One region of the Limibacter armeniacum genome, then DNA from elsewhere that is predicted to be linked to it. Evidence: riboswitches for the same ligand, from Rfam matches in the RefSeq annotation. Region 1 holds a riboswitch; each other region holds the start of a gene.
What was found. A riboswitch is a leader RNA that binds a small molecule or an ion and turns the genes downstream of it on or off. The one in region 1 is predicted to bind S-adenosylmethionine.

Region 1 (3,661 bases):
GTAAGTTTGAGCAGGCAGATGGAGGTACACTTTTCTTGGATGAGATCGGTGATATGAGCCTTTCAGCTCAGGCAAAAGTGTTGAGAGCACTTCAGGAAAACCGCATTACACGTGTTGGAGGTGATAAAGACATCAAGGTAGATGTACGAGTATTGGCGGCTACCAACAAGGACCTGAAAGAGATGATTGCCGAGAATAAATTCCGAGAAGACCTTTATCACAGGTTAAGTGTAATTGTAATAAAGGTACCTTCCCTGAATGACCGTAAAAATGATATTCCACTTTTGGTTGAGCGTTTCTTGGAAGATATTGCTGCAGACTATGGTAAACCTAAAATGACGATTACCGAAGCAGCATTAGAAAAACTGAAAGGACATGACTGGACAGGAAATATTCGTGAGTTGCGAAATGTAATTGAAAGACTGACAATTATGTCAAGTAAGGAAATTACAGAAACAGATGTTGAGAGGTATTGCTTTATGTAATACTAAACTCAAAAAACCGGATGACGAAAGCATCCGGTTTTTTTTGTTAGGTCCATTCTGACTTCTATGACTCACAAAGCCATTTTTTAAGATTCTTAGGAAGTTTATCCGGAAATGTCTAGTTTTGCGCTGCTTATCAAGAAAGATGGAGGGACTGGGCCCGATGAAATCTTAGCAACCTGGTGTTACAAGGTGCTAACTCCCAGCCTGTATGGCAGCAATGTCCGGGCAAAGATGAGATCTGACAAATTTCCCCACCTTTCCCCTTCCTTGATAGCTTTTCCCTGAATAGATTCTTAATTTAAGATAAGGGTTGCAGGAGCTGTATTGACCCCAAAAAGTAGAGGAGGTTACATACTTTAATTACTAATAAATGAATCGTCTTTTAAGAACACTGTTCTGCTTGGCGGTACCCTTATTGGTTACATCTTGCTTTGAAATTCGTGAAGATATATACCTAAAACATGATGGTACAGGCCGCTATGAAATGATGCTTGATTTCTCAGAAGCCAAGACCATTTTAGAGCAGGTAAATATTAGTTCGTCTCATATTCCAGGCTTTTGGGAAGGAAACAATCCTTTTTTGCACATGGACTCAGTGATGCAGAAACAAGCTTATCAGGTAGCGACCCAATTTGGAATAAGAGACAGTAAAGCTTTGGTAGATCATCAAAACTTTAGATACGGAATAGGGTTTACCTTTAAAAGTGTGGCTTCACTGAACAATGCACTGGTAACGGTTGCCAATTGGCATGGTAAGGAACATGAGTTTTACAGTTATGCAAAAGGAAAGTTAAAACGAAATGAAGTCTTTTACTGGAATGGGTTAACTGAAAAACTGGAGAGTGAGTCTTTACATCAAGAGAATGTTGAGGAATATGCGAAAGAACTTTATAACCGAGCAGGGTATGAGTGGGTTCTACATACAGAAGGTAAAGTCAGTAAGATAAGTAACAAGGGGGTATCACTATCAGAGGATAGCAGTACTGTAAAGTATAGAACTAAGTTAAAGTTTGTGAAGGAGGGAAACGTAAAACTCCGAAATACAATTAAATTTTAAGACTTTGGATATGTTATAAGGTTAGCCATCAATGACAATAGTCTGCTTTTTAGAAGCATAACGATCAGCGAAACCCTATGATAGCCCATAATTATATATAGAATCATTTATAAATACAGAATATCAATATGTCATACTTATTCACTTCAGAGTCTGTGTCAGAAGGACACCCAGATAAAATTGCGGATCAAATTTCAGATGCGATCCTTGATGCTATGCTACAACAGGACCCGGATTCAAGGGTAGCTTGTGAGACAATGGTGACAACAGGACTAGTAGTAGTGGCTGGCGAAATTACGACAAAGGCATATGTTGAAATCCCTGATATTGTAAGGGAAACAATTGCTAAAATCGGTTATGACGAAGATGACTATCAGTTCTCGGCAGACTCTTGTGGTGTACAGGTGGCATTACATAGCCAATCTCCTGATATTGCACAGGGTGTTAACGAAGGAGAAGGAATAGATAAAGAGCAAGGAGCAGGAGATCAGGGAATGATGTTCGGCTATGCTACCAACGAAACGCGTGAGTACATGCCAATGGCATTGGCTTACTCGCACAGACTGGTAAAGGAATTAGCTAGAATCAGAAAAGAAGGGTCAGCGGTCATGTCATACTTGCGTCCTGATGCAAAGGCTCAGGTTACAATCGAATATGATGACAACCACAAACCATTGAGAGTTCATACGATTGTTGTATCAACTCAGCATGATCCATTTGCAGATGAAGCAACAATGCTTAGCACCATCCGCAAAGATGTTATCGAGCATGTGATTAAGAAAGTGATTCCTGTAGAGTTACTGGATGACAATACAATTTACCATATCAACCCGACTGGTAAGTTTGTGATTGGTGGCCCTCATGGTGATGCTGGTTTGACAGGTAGAAAGATCATTGTAGATACTTACGGTGGAAAAGGAGCTCACGGTGGTGGAGCTTTCTCTGGTAAGGACGCTACTAAAGTGGACCGTTCTGCTGCTTATGCATCTCGTCATATTGCCAAAAACCTTGTGGCTGCTGGCTTAGCAGATGAGGTGTTGGTACAAGTGTCTTATGCTATCGGTGTTGCAAAACCTGTTTCGCTTAACATTAATACATACGGTACTGCTAAAATTGATATGTCTGATGCAGAAATCTCGAACAAAGTTTCTGAAATCTTTGATATGAGACCTCGTGCGATTGTAGAGCGTTTAGGTTTGAAAAACCCTATCTTCTCTCCTACAGCAGCATATGGTCATATGGGACGTGATGCTTACAAAGGAGAAGTAGAACTACACCATGTGACAATTGAAGAGGACGATACAAAGAGAGTAGAAGTGAGAAGCAAGGAAACGAAAAACCTTGAATTCTTCACTTGGGAGAAATTGGATTATGTAACTCAGGTGCAAGAAGTGTTCGGTCTATAATTCCGAGTACCTAAATTTTACTATATTCGTAAGGTCCTAGACAAGCTTTGTCTAGGACCTTATTTTTTGTAGGTAAGTCATACTTTTTTGTAAAGTTACAGTGATTACTTGTTGACCTTTCATAGACCAACTTAATGAGACAAAAGCTAACCGTTTTTATATTCATTTTTTCTTTCCTTTTATCCTTCTCATCCTTAGCACAACAAGCATCAGACCGTAAAACAGTAGGAGTGGTACTTAGTGGAGGTGGGGCTAAAGGCTTTGCACATATTGGTGTACTTAAGGTATTAGAAGAACACCAGATACCTGTTGATTACATAGTAGGGGTGTCAATGGGAGCCGTAATTGGAGGCTTTTATGCGGCAGGGTATACAGTGCATGAAATTGATAGTATGGTCAGGAGACCTGAGTTTCAGACATGGGCTTCAGGGAAGCTGACACCAAAAGAGGAGTACTTGTTTGGTAAGAGAACCCTAGGTGCTGATATTCTCAATTTCCATATGAAGGTAGATACAAGTTTTACAACTAAAATAGATGCAACTTTTGTAAACGATGCTGCACTCAATTTTGCTTTAGCAGAACACCTCTACAAACCCATCAAGAAAGCAGGCTATAACTTTGATAGCTTGACAGTACCATTTAGGTGTGTTGCATCTGAAGTTTTTACGAGAACGCCTGTTGTGCTTAAGAAAGGTAATCTGGCTGAATCA
Region 2 (3,661 bases), on a different contig from region 1:
ATGTGATTGTCAAATAAAACAGGGCATTGATAAAGTGAACAGGGTGGAATCCGAACAAAAAAACTTAATTATCCAATTAAAGCAACTTAAAACTATTATCATCTATCGGAGGCCTTTCATTGTCCGGCAACACATGCAAAGGACTTTGAGAAGCCTGCAAAAACCTTAAAAGTATGAACAAGCACTATCTGCAATCGAAAGTAAAATCAACGGGCACGACCTATCTGTTCTGGTTCTTTTTTGGGGCCCATTATGCTTACCTCGGGATGTGGGGCATCCAGTTCCTGTACTGGTTTACGCTTGGGGGCGTAGGGGTTTGGGCCTTGATTGACCTTTTCCTGATACCTGGCAAAGTGAGTCGTTACAATGCCAAGCTGTTCGCTCAGATAGACCAGCTGGAGAAGAAGGAAAGGGATGAGGACATGGCCCGGAACATTTCCATGATACAGGCATCCAAAACAGATAGTAATGAGTAGGTGGCTACTTCTTTTACTGGTTCTGCTCACAGCCGCATGTAATATAAGTGAGAAAGATTCCGGTGTATTTGACAGTGACAAGCTGCAGGGCAGATACAAGGTGGACCTGACTCCTTTTGTGACTGAGGCACTCGGCACTCAAGAGGAAAAGGACGGTTGGGAGAAAATGGGGCAAGGGTTGATGGTGATGGCACTCTCTTCTGTCGAAATGGAGTTCAGTTTCTACGAAGGGAATCGGGCAGTTGTACATATGGATGGGGGGCTGGTCGATTTTGCCATGGCTTTCAGCGATGAGCCGATGAAGAAAACGCATGAACTGACCTACAAGGTAGAGCAGGACTCCGTACTGTATGTAAAAGGAGAGCAGGACCAGGATTTTAGGAAATGCGGGGTGATACAGCAGTATAGCGAAAGTTATGATCACTTCAAGCTGCTGGTGGGGAATGAAGGCGAGAAGAAGTTCTACCTGGACATGCACAAGGTAAAGGAATAGCGTATTGACAAGCCGCTTGATCGGTTATAAAAGCAGCCTGATACACGATCGTTTCAGGCTGTTTTTTTATGCTTATCCTTGGCTATTGCGGTGATCATAGATCTAATAAAGATCGGGACATGTGGCGATGGGTTTAAAGTATTTGTAAGAAAAGTAGGCTACTTTAATGATACTATTGTAGTTGTATTATTTCAAGAACACTTATTAAATCATATTTTTTATAATCATTTTAAAACTAAAACTAATAATGAGAAAAGCACTCATCTCCTTGTCGATGGTAGCATTACTTACTGGTTGTATGCAAACTAGATACATTACAGAACAGTATATCAAAACCAATGTAGAGAAGCACACAGAAGGAGAGTATAGTACGATTAGAACCTATACTGTATTTAAGGGTAAATCATATAATAGTAATTCTTATTTAGAACTCACAGGTTATAAATATAGGGATATTTCAAAATTGGTAATCGGTGCCGATAAATATTATCCGGACCGGAAGCAATTCGAGACTGATCAGACAAGAATAGCAGACATTACTTATATAGAACTGACATTAGAGCAGTGTAAAGCTATTTTACAAAACTATCAAATCCTTCAGGAGAAGATTAATAAAGAAAAACCTCTAAGAAACGAGGAAGTTTATCATGACTATACTGTATCAAAAGATTTATTCATTAGCTATAGAAAAGCGAAGGGGAGTATCTCGTCTACCTATATTGAATTTTGGGTACAAGGGGAGAAGTTTGTTGTTTCTACACCGATCATTATGGACAAACTTCGTAAGTTCATGGACTATGTAAAAGTGACTCCAGTACAGAATAAGGCTGTGTAATTGATAAATATGAGTCATCCCAATAATAACTCGGGATGACTCATATTCCGGTTATCCTCAACCTTACTTATTAGGATTGTCCTTTTTATTATCATCAGATTTCCCGAAGAACTTCTTGGTAGAGGTATTTATAAAAATATTTTGGATTAATTATAAAAAGAATCCTATACTTACAGTAGCATCAAGAATCCCATGGAAGGGGATACCAACCGAGCAAGACAAGCCACGGTGGTCCAGTGCGATGTGGTCCGAACCTCTTTTGGAGCAGGACAAAAAAATGCGCCTCACTATTTTCCTTCCCATTTCCTGATGCCATTTGGTTTATTTTTCACAACAAAACTAGAATGGTAATGGCAACACAATCATTTACAGAACTAATCAAGGAGTGTCGCTTGACGCTACACCGTGACAGTACCGAGCAACTGGTTGGGTACTTTAACAGACTCGTGGGCAACAAGGGATTTGCCACAAGAAAGGGGGCATATATGATTGCCCTTGCAGGAGAGTTGATCTCACGTGACCCTTCGCTGGCATCGAAGATAGTGTGTCAGTCTTCCTACCTGGAATTATGGCCCATCTACAACCTGAATAGCTGCCAACTGCTGTTTGGGGGCAATTGTATATCATTTGACCGGTGTATCAAGCTGAAAGAGGGAAAGCTTTCGATTGAGAACTGATTCCTCTTGCATGGGCCTGACTTCGATTGGGAGGAAGGCCCCCCTTCATTTTTACTGAAACAAGACTTCAATACCATGGAAAAGGTATATTACTGGTTCATTGAATGGCTGACCTCGCCTGTCACGGATTACATGACAGATCTAAGGGTTATGTTTATAGTAACAGTTGTTATGGGAGTGCCTTCGTGGCTTGATATAAGGGCTCTTAAAAAGAGGATTGCCAAGTCCAACAAGGAGCTTGAAGACGAAAAAAGGGGGAGAAAGAAGTGAATTTCGTAACTTCTCTTCCAAAAAGCGATGCCCGACAAGTTTAGCCCCGAAGTACGCAGCAGGATCATGGCCTCGATCAAGGGCAAGGATACGAGGCCTGAGCTGATTGTGAGGCGCTACCTGCACCGCCATGGCTTCCGCTTCCGGCTGCACGGCAGGTACAGGGGCAAAGTCCTGCCTGGCAAACCTGACATCGTGTTACCCAAGTACAAGACCGTGATCTTTGTCCATGGCTGCTTCTGGCATGGGCACCAAGACTGCAAGTACTACAAGCTGCCCAAGACCAACACAGAGTTTTGGCGTTGGAAAATCGCTCGGAACCGAGCCAATGACATTAGCCACCGTATGGACTTGTTGAGGGAAGGGTGGAATGTGATGACGGTTTGGGAGTGTGCTATTAGGTATGACAAAGAAAGGACCCTGAAAGTGCTAGATAGCTTGGTTGATATGATCAAGGTATGAGAATAATACTATTTATTGCTATAATGCAAACCAATTGTAAAAGCTAAACCAACTTAAACGTGAATCCATTTTTTATCCCCAATGAGGGGGAAGAACGCCTAATTGAGATTATCCAGAAATACTGTAGGGAAGAGTTTAGCCTGATCCGGATGACGGAAACAATGCTAAAGAAAAGTATTATTGACGCCTCAGGGGAGTTGAGGGAAATCCTCAAGCAAGGGAGAGTTGTGGATTTTAGTACAATGCCTCAGGGCGATGAGGGAAAGGTCTACTACAATACCGCCATCTTATCACAGAGCGAAGTGGCTGAGCAGAGGACCAGCTACTACCGGCCGAATACCAAGAAGGGGGACCCCCGATTCTGGCCATCACGCCTGCCCCGTTATGCGCAATCCAATGACTTGGTATACTTCACTGTCTACAAGGGACAGGTGATTGCTATTCCTCT
Region 3 (3,661 bases), on a different contig from region 1:
ATCTTATCTCGGTTCTCGTTCCAAACCACCTGCCATGCTAGCCGCTACATGGCAAGTGGTATATTTATTATTAGCTAACAGTCAGGCTAACTTTTTCAAATGCCTGCTGAAAATCACTTTTGATATCTTCTATATGTTCAATTCCTACAGATACTCTCAACAATCCAGAGGTAACTCCAGCTGCCACCTGCTCTTCATCTGAAAGCTGTTGGTGCGTAGTTGACGCTGGATGAATAATCAGTGTTTTAGCATCTCCTACATTAGCCAAGTGACTTGCCAGATTTAGCTGACTGATAAAGTCTTTGGCAACTTCTTTTCCTCCTTTTACTTCAAATGACAATACTGCTCCAAAACCATTTGTCAGGTATTTCTTCGCAAGCTCATGGTATGGACTTGTTTTCAGGCCTGGGTAATTCACTGACTCAACTGCATCATGTGATGCTAACCACTCTGCCAAAGCCAAAGCATTATCAACATGTCTTTGTACACGAAGAGAAAGTGTTTCTAAACCTTGTAATAAAAGGAAGGAATTGAATGGACTCAATGCTGGACCAAAATCTCTCAGTCCCTCTACCCTCGCTCTGATTGCGAAAGCTATATTTCCAAATGGACCACCCTCTCCAAAAACTTCCCAGAACTTCAATCCATGGTATCCTTCTGATGGTTCTGTAAACTGAGGAAACTTACCATTTGCCCAGTTGAAATTACCCGCATCTACTATGACTCCACCAATTGATGTTCCGTGTCCACCAATCCATTTCGTAGCCGAAGCCGTTACAACATTGGCACCATGGTCAATAGGTCGGAACAAGTACCCCCCTGCTCCAAAAGTATTGTCTACCACCAATGGAATATTATGTTTCTGCGCAACTTTTGCGATTGCTTCAAAGTCTGGAATATTAAACTGTGGGTTCCCAATAGTTTCCAGATACAGTGCTTTGGTACGCTCATCAATCAGCTTCTCAAAACTCTCTGCATCATCACCTTCTGCAAACCTCACCCCAATGCCTAACCTTTTGAAAGACACTTTAAACTGATTATAAGTTCCGCCATATAGGTATGTTGTAGAAACAATATTATCTCCTGACTCACAAAGGTTATTCAGTGCAATAAACTGCGCTGCCTGTCCTGAAGCTACTGCAAGTGCTGCCACTCCGCCTTCAAGTGCAGCGATTCGCTTCTCAAACACATCCGTTGTTGGGTTCATGATTCGAGTGTAGATATTGCCAAACTTTTTCAAGGCAAACAGGTTAGCACCATGTTCTGCATCGTTGAATGTGTAAGATGTAGTTTGGTAAATCGGTACTGCACGGGCATTCGTAGTAGCTTCAACTTCCTGACCTGCATGCACTTGTAGTGTTTCGAATCTTAATTTATTATCTGACATGGCTCTTTGGATTTTAATAAAATGGTACAATGGTTCTTAAAACACGTTTTGTAGACCAAAACGAGCCTCCTGCTTGTGCTAAGGATAAAGAAACGCCTGTACCAAGCCGCGCGTCACTTGGTGCGAAACGTAACAATACATCTTAGGAGATGGAAACGGAGGTGTGGGGAGTGTATGTGCGATTAGCTACACATTCGCATTCGCATACACATTCGGTATGAGAAATTGTACGTGTTGCGAGATGCAAAAAATTGGGTCAACGCTGCTGCGTCAACAAAAAGAATTTTAAATGCTTTCATGATGCCTAATTAGTTTATATGTCCTAAAAACTTAGGCTAGGAATTAGCACCTTTCCCACGAGTGAGGGGGTTGCTAGAGGGTCTTAAAGCCTAGTCTCTCGCCTCTTCTTTATAAACCAATTACTTCAGATGTGAGGTAATTGACTGTATGTGCCACAAACATACTGACCATTTCTGAAAAAAACCAAACAACATCACAAAAAAATTAAGATTTATTTTAATCCTAAGGAGCTATACCAAAAGCTTCGATGAGAAAAAGCTTATCCTACTTTTCTCTTACCAATGAACTAGCTGAATACAAAAAATTCAAAACAAAAAAGCCTTGATAATGATTATAGCTAGCAAACTTACAAACTGTAACAAGAAACGGTATAACTCTATCACCTAGATTATCAAATAGGTACAAAGATTACAGACAGTTTCTGATTTCATAAATTGGATAGAAACAGATGACATGCGTAAATTTGCCTCAATACCCTATATAACAACTAGGCTATCGATAAGAAAGGGAGTGGAAAATTAGCAACTCAGGAAGCTCTATTATTTGATACAATAAATAAATTCTTTAGCATTCAATTATGAATTGATCTAATTTGAAGTATGCTTTTCTTCAATTGAATATAGAATTTATAACAGTGACAGCGTTAAATTGAATTCAAAACACAAAGAAAATATATTATGCCATCAATCCTTGACTTGGTAGGATCCACCCCATTAGTAGAGGTTACACATCTAAACCTTAACCCAAATGTTAAGGTTTATGGAAAATTAGAAGGTCATAACCCCGGCGGTAGTGTCAAAGACAGACCTGCTCTCAGTATGATACAAGGGGCTATTGACAGAGGTGAACTGAAACCAGGAATGAAACTGGTTGAAGCCACCAGCGGCAATACAGGAATTGCACTTGCCATGATTGCTAAAGCAGTTGGTGTAGAAATTGAACTGATTATGCCTGAGCATGCCACAGCAGAACGGGTCAAAACCATGCAAGCATATGGTGCCAAAGTAATCCTTACGCCTTCTGAGCGATCAATGGAAGGTTCTATTGACCTTGCAAGAGAAAAAGCAGCGACAGGAGAATACCTTATGCTTAATCAGTTTGGCAATCCTGACAACTACAAGGCTCATTATCGTCACACAGGACCTGAGATATGGGAAGCAACAGAAGGAAAAATCACACACTTTGTATCTGCTATGGGAACAACAGGTACTATTATGGGTGTGTCCCGTTACCTGAAAGAGCAAAACCCAAACGTTCAGATTGTAGGTACGCAACCAACTGAAGGTTCTCGGATTCCAGGCATCAGAAGATGGCCAGAAGCATACTTACCTGCCATATTTGAACCTGAAAGAGTCGACAGAATCATTGACATCTCTCAGGAAGAGGCTTCAACGATGGCTCGTAAACTGGCTAAGGAAGAAAGTATATTTTCAGGAATGAGTAGTGGAGGTGCTGCCGTAGCTGCACTTCGAGTAGCTGAAGAATTAGAGGAAGGGGTTGTCGTATTTATTGTATGTGACCGAGGCGACAGATATTTATCTTCACCATTATTTGAAGAATAGCAACAAAAAACCCTGTTCATGCATAAACTGAACAGGGTTTTACCTTTAAAATTCCGGCATCTCTTCAAGCGTTGAATATAGCATATTGACGATCCCATTGGTGCTTATCCTTGAGCGGTCAAGCAAAATATCATAATGAAGCTCACTTGCCCCTGACAGAAACTCATTAAACCTGCTCCTTTTATCATCCATCAGTTCTACAAGCTCAATCGCCTTATCTTCACTCATACCTTCCTTTTGCATCAGCATCCTGACCCTATACCTAAGAGGAGCAAACAACTTTACATTTAGTACATTGACACTTTCTTCAGCAAAGAAGCCAGCACCGCGTCCAACAAACACCACATTCCCTCTCTCCATATAAGCAGAAATAACGCCTCCCATTGCCCTTTTCAACTCCTTATGAGGCTGA
Region 4 (3,661 bases), on a different contig from region 1:
ACCTATACTGTATTTAAGGGTAAATCATATAATAGTAATTCTTATTTAGAACTCACAGGTTATAAATATAGGGATATTTCAAAATTGGTAATCGGTGCCGATAAATATTATCCGGACCGGAAGCAATTCGAGACTGATCAGACAAGAATAGCAGACATTACTTATATAGAACTGACATTAGAGCAGTGTAAAGCTATTTTACAAAACTATCAAATCCTTCAGGAGAAGATTAATAAAGAAAAACCTCTAAGAAACGAGGAAGTTTATCATGACTATACTGTATCAAAAGATTTATTCATTAGCTATAGAAAAGCGAAGGGGAGTATCTCGTCTACCTATATTGAATTTTGGGTACAAGGGGAGAAGTTTGTTGTTTCTACACCGATCATTATGGACAAACTTCGTAAGTTCATGGACTATGTAAAAGTGACTCCAGTACAGAATAAGGCTGTGTAATTGATAAATATGAGTCATCCCAATAATAACTCGGGATGACTCATATTCCGGTTATCCTCAACCTTACTTATTAGGATTGTCCTTTTTATTATCATCAGATTTCCCGAAGAACTTCTTGGTAGAGGTATTTATAAAAATATTTTGGATTAATTATAAAAAGAATCCTATACTTACAGTAGCATCAAGAATCCCATGGAAGGGGATACCAACCGAGCAAGACAAGCCACGGTGGTCCAGTGCGATGTGGTCCGAACCTCTTTTGGAGCAGGACAAAAAAATGCGCCTCACTATTTTCCTTCCCATTTCCTGATGCCATTTGGTTTATTTTTCACAACAAAACTAGAATGGTAATGGCAACACAATCATTTACAGAACTAATCAAGGAGTGTCGCTTGACGCTACACCGTGACAGTACCGAGCAACTGGTTGGGTACTTTAACAGACTCGTGGGCAACAAGGGATTTGCCACAAGAAAGGGGGCATATATGATTGCCCTTGCAGGAGAGTTGATCTCACGTGACCCTTCGCTGGCATCGAAGATAGTGTGTCAGTCTTCCTACCTGGAATTATGGCCCATCTACAACCTGAATAGCTGCCAACTGCTGTTTGGGGGCAATTGTATATCATTTGACCGGTGTATCAAGCTGAAAGAGGGAAAGCTTTCGATTGAGAACTGATTCCTCTTGCATGGGCCTGACTTCGATTGGGAGGAAGGCCCCCCTTCATTTTTACTGAAACAAGACTTCAATACCATGGAAAAGGTATATTACTGGTTCATTGAATGGCTGACCTCGCCTGTCACGGATTACATGACAGATCTAAGGGTTATGTTTATAGTAACAGTTGTTATGGGAGTGCCTTCGTGGCTTGATATAAGGGCTCTTAAAAAGAGGATTGCCAAGTCCAACAAGGAGCTTGAAGACGAAAAAAGGGGGAGAAAGAAGTGAATTTCGTAACTTCTCTTCCAAAAAGCGATGCCCGACAAGTTTAGCCCCGAAGTACGCAGCAGGATCATGGCCTCGATCAAGGGCAAGGATACGAGGCCTGAGCTGATTGTGAGGCGCTACCTGCACCGCCATGGCTTCCGCTTCCGGCTGCACGGCAGGTACAGGGGCAAAGTCCTGCCTGGCAAACCTGACATCGTGTTACCCAAGTACAAGACCGTGATCTTTGTCCATGGCTGCTTCTGGCATGGGCACCAAGACTGCAAGTACTACAAGCTGCCCAAGACCAACACAGAGTTTTGGCGTTGGAAAATCGCTCGGAACCGAGCCAATGACATTAGCCACCGTATGGACTTGTTGAGGGAAGGGTGGAATGTGATGACGGTTTGGGAGTGTGCTATTAGGTATGACAAAGAAAGGACCCTGAAAGTGCTAGATAGCTTGGTTGATATGATCAAGGTATGAGAATAATACTATTTATTGCTATAATGCAAACCAATTGTAAAAGCTAAACCAACTTAAACGTGAATCCATTTTTTATCCCCAATGAGGGGGAAGAACGCCTAATTGAGATTATCCAGAAATACTGTAGGGAAGAGTTTAGCCTGATCCGGATGACGGAAACAATGCTAAAGAAAAGTATTATTGACGCCTCAGGGGAGTTGAGGGAAATCCTCAAGCAAGGGAGAGTTGTGGATTTTAGTACAATGCCTCAGGGCGATGAGGGAAAGGTCTACTACAATACCGCCATCTTATCACAGAGCGAAGTGGCTGAGCAGAGGACCAGCTACTACCGGCCGAATACCAAGAAGGGGGACCCCCGATTCTGGCCATCACGCCTGCCCCGTTATGCGCAATCCAATGACTTGGTATACTTCACTGTCTACAAGGGACAGGTGATTGCTATTCCTCTCCGGGATACAGAGGGCTTTGAGGGTATGCTACTATCCTATTTTGGGGAGCCTGAAACAGCTGAGGATTATGTTGGCACCCTGATAAGCGAACTGAGAAAAATAAAAGGACAGTGGATAAGAAGTGTAAGCCCTCACAAGCTGAATCCAAAGGATGTGGGAGAAACATTGGAAAAAGCGCTGGGGATTCCGGTGAACAACCTCAAGAATGCTGACTACATGGGAGAGATTGAGATCAAGGCAAAAAGAGCGGCAACCAAGACAAAGGATACACTTTTCAGTAAGGTACCTAACTGGGACATTAGCCCTGTACCAACGGCTACAGATATGATGCTGACCCATGGCTACCAAAGTAAAAAGTACCCAGGGTACCAAGACTTGTATGTGACGGTAAGTAATACCCCGAATGCACAAGGTCTTTTCTTACAAAGTATTCCAGACAAGAACTTGCTGGTACAGAAGGCTGGACAGCTTGATGTAAACATTGACACCTGCTACTGGGAGTACGAGACCCTTAAGGAAGCGCTCTATAACAAGCACCCCAAAACGTTGTGGGTGGTTGGCGAACACAAGCTTATAGAAGGGGAGATCCACTTCCAGTACACGAAGGTGCAATTGACGCAACGACCAATTTTTTCCCAGTTCATTTCACTGATCGACCAGGGAATTGTCACTTATGACTGGAGAGGGAGAGTGCTACCGGATAGGACAGGCTATAAGGACAAGGGGCATGCCTTCAGGCTTAAATCAGCAAAAGACAGGGAAAAGCTTTTTGGCTCGGTAGAGGATATTGAGCTATAACTTTTGTAAAAAAACTAAAAACTAAAATGATGAATTTAATCGAATCTTTGAGAAAAAGAACTATTGATCAACTGTTTAAAGTGGAAAGCTTCGAAAAGCACTGGGAGCGTTGGCAAGTGGAGATTGAGAATAAATTGGGAGATGAAATAACAGCTGAAAAACTGATTGACTTAGGGGATCATCTTTCTGAAATTTTTCAGACAACTACAGAACCTGGTAGGTCCCAAGATACTTTATCTGGAGGAGGGACTGCTTGGGAATGTCTAATAACTTGGTATATCAATATGTGCAGTATTGGAAGCCGTGTTGTTGCATTTAAAAAAATGAGTGAAGTCCCTGAACCTGTAAGACGGGCGATTACAGTAAACTATGTCAATTTTAAATGTAATACAGAATCGGATATCACTGTTATTGTCTTCCCAGATAGGGACGAGTATACTCGCCCCATCAATGATATAGAATTAACAGACAGTAAGGGACGATTTAAGATCAGTAACAGTAAAGGACTTACAAACAAAAAGAGAGCTCTGGATTTTTTGTCTAATAGGG

Region 2: linked by a shared signal. The riboswitch ahead of V6R21_RS05575 (hypothetical protein) and the one ahead of V6R21_RS27430 (hypothetical protein) in region 1 are both predicted to bind S-adenosylmethionine.
Region 3: linked by a shared signal. The riboswitch ahead of V6R21_RS10635 (O-acetylhomoserine aminocarboxypropyltransferase/cysteine synthase family protein) and the one ahead of V6R21_RS27430 (hypothetical protein) in region 1 are both predicted to bind S-adenosylmethionine.
Region 4: linked by a shared signal. The riboswitch ahead of V6R21_RS05740 (hypothetical protein) and the one ahead of V6R21_RS27430 (hypothetical protein) in region 1 are both predicted to bind S-adenosylmethionine.

Annotation. Positions count from the first base shown of each region.
Region 1 covers NZ_JBAJNO010000009.1:2,304,008-2,307,668, reverse strand. The annotation lists gene V6R21_RS27435 (sigma-54-dependent transcriptional regulator) at 1-485, shown strand, start outside; SAM riboswitch class I at 616-726, shown strand; gene V6R21_RS27430 (hypothetical protein) at 859-1,545, shown strand; gene metK (methionine adenosyltransferase) at 1,674-2,951, shown strand; gene V6R21_RS27420 (patatin-like phospholipase family protein) at 3,086-3,661, shown strand, end outside.
Region 2 covers NZ_JBAJNO010000007.1:465-4,125, forward strand. The annotation lists gene V6R21_RS05560 (TM2 domain-containing protein) at 174-476, shown strand; gene V6R21_RS05565 (hypothetical protein) at 469-969, shown strand; gene V6R21_RS05570 (hypothetical protein) at 1,217-1,804, shown strand; SAM-I-IV-variant riboswitch at 1,978-2,091, shown strand; gene V6R21_RS05575 (hypothetical protein) at 2,155-2,481, shown strand; gene V6R21_RS05580 (hypothetical protein) at 2,557-2,751, shown strand; gene V6R21_RS05585 (very short patch repair endonuclease) at 2,779-3,213, shown strand; gene V6R21_RS05590 (MvaI/BcnI family restriction endonuclease) at 3,273-3,661, shown strand, end outside.
Region 3 covers NZ_JBAJNO010000008.1:1,156,227-1,159,887, reverse strand. The annotation lists gene metX (homoserine O-acetyltransferase MetX) at 1-29, opposite strand, end outside; gene V6R21_RS10635 (O-acetylhomoserine aminocarboxypropyltransferase/cysteine synthase family protein) at 71-1,387, opposite strand; SAM riboswitch class I at 1,698-1,804, opposite strand; gene cysM (cysteine synthase CysM) at 2,365-3,249, shown strand; gene V6R21_RS10625 (cytidylate kinase-like family protein) at 3,295-3,661, opposite strand, start outside.
Region 4 covers NZ_JBAJNO010000007.1:31,558-35,218, forward strand. The annotation lists gene V6R21_RS05735 (hypothetical protein) at 1-456, shown strand, start outside; SAM-I-IV-variant riboswitch at 630-743, shown strand; gene V6R21_RS05740 (hypothetical protein) at 807-1,133, shown strand; gene V6R21_RS05745 (hypothetical protein) at 1,209-1,403, shown strand; gene V6R21_RS05750 (very short patch repair endonuclease) at 1,431-1,865, shown strand; gene V6R21_RS05755 (MvaI/BcnI family restriction endonuclease) at 1,925-3,112, shown strand; gene V6R21_RS05760 (hypothetical protein) at 3,139-3,661, shown strand, end outside.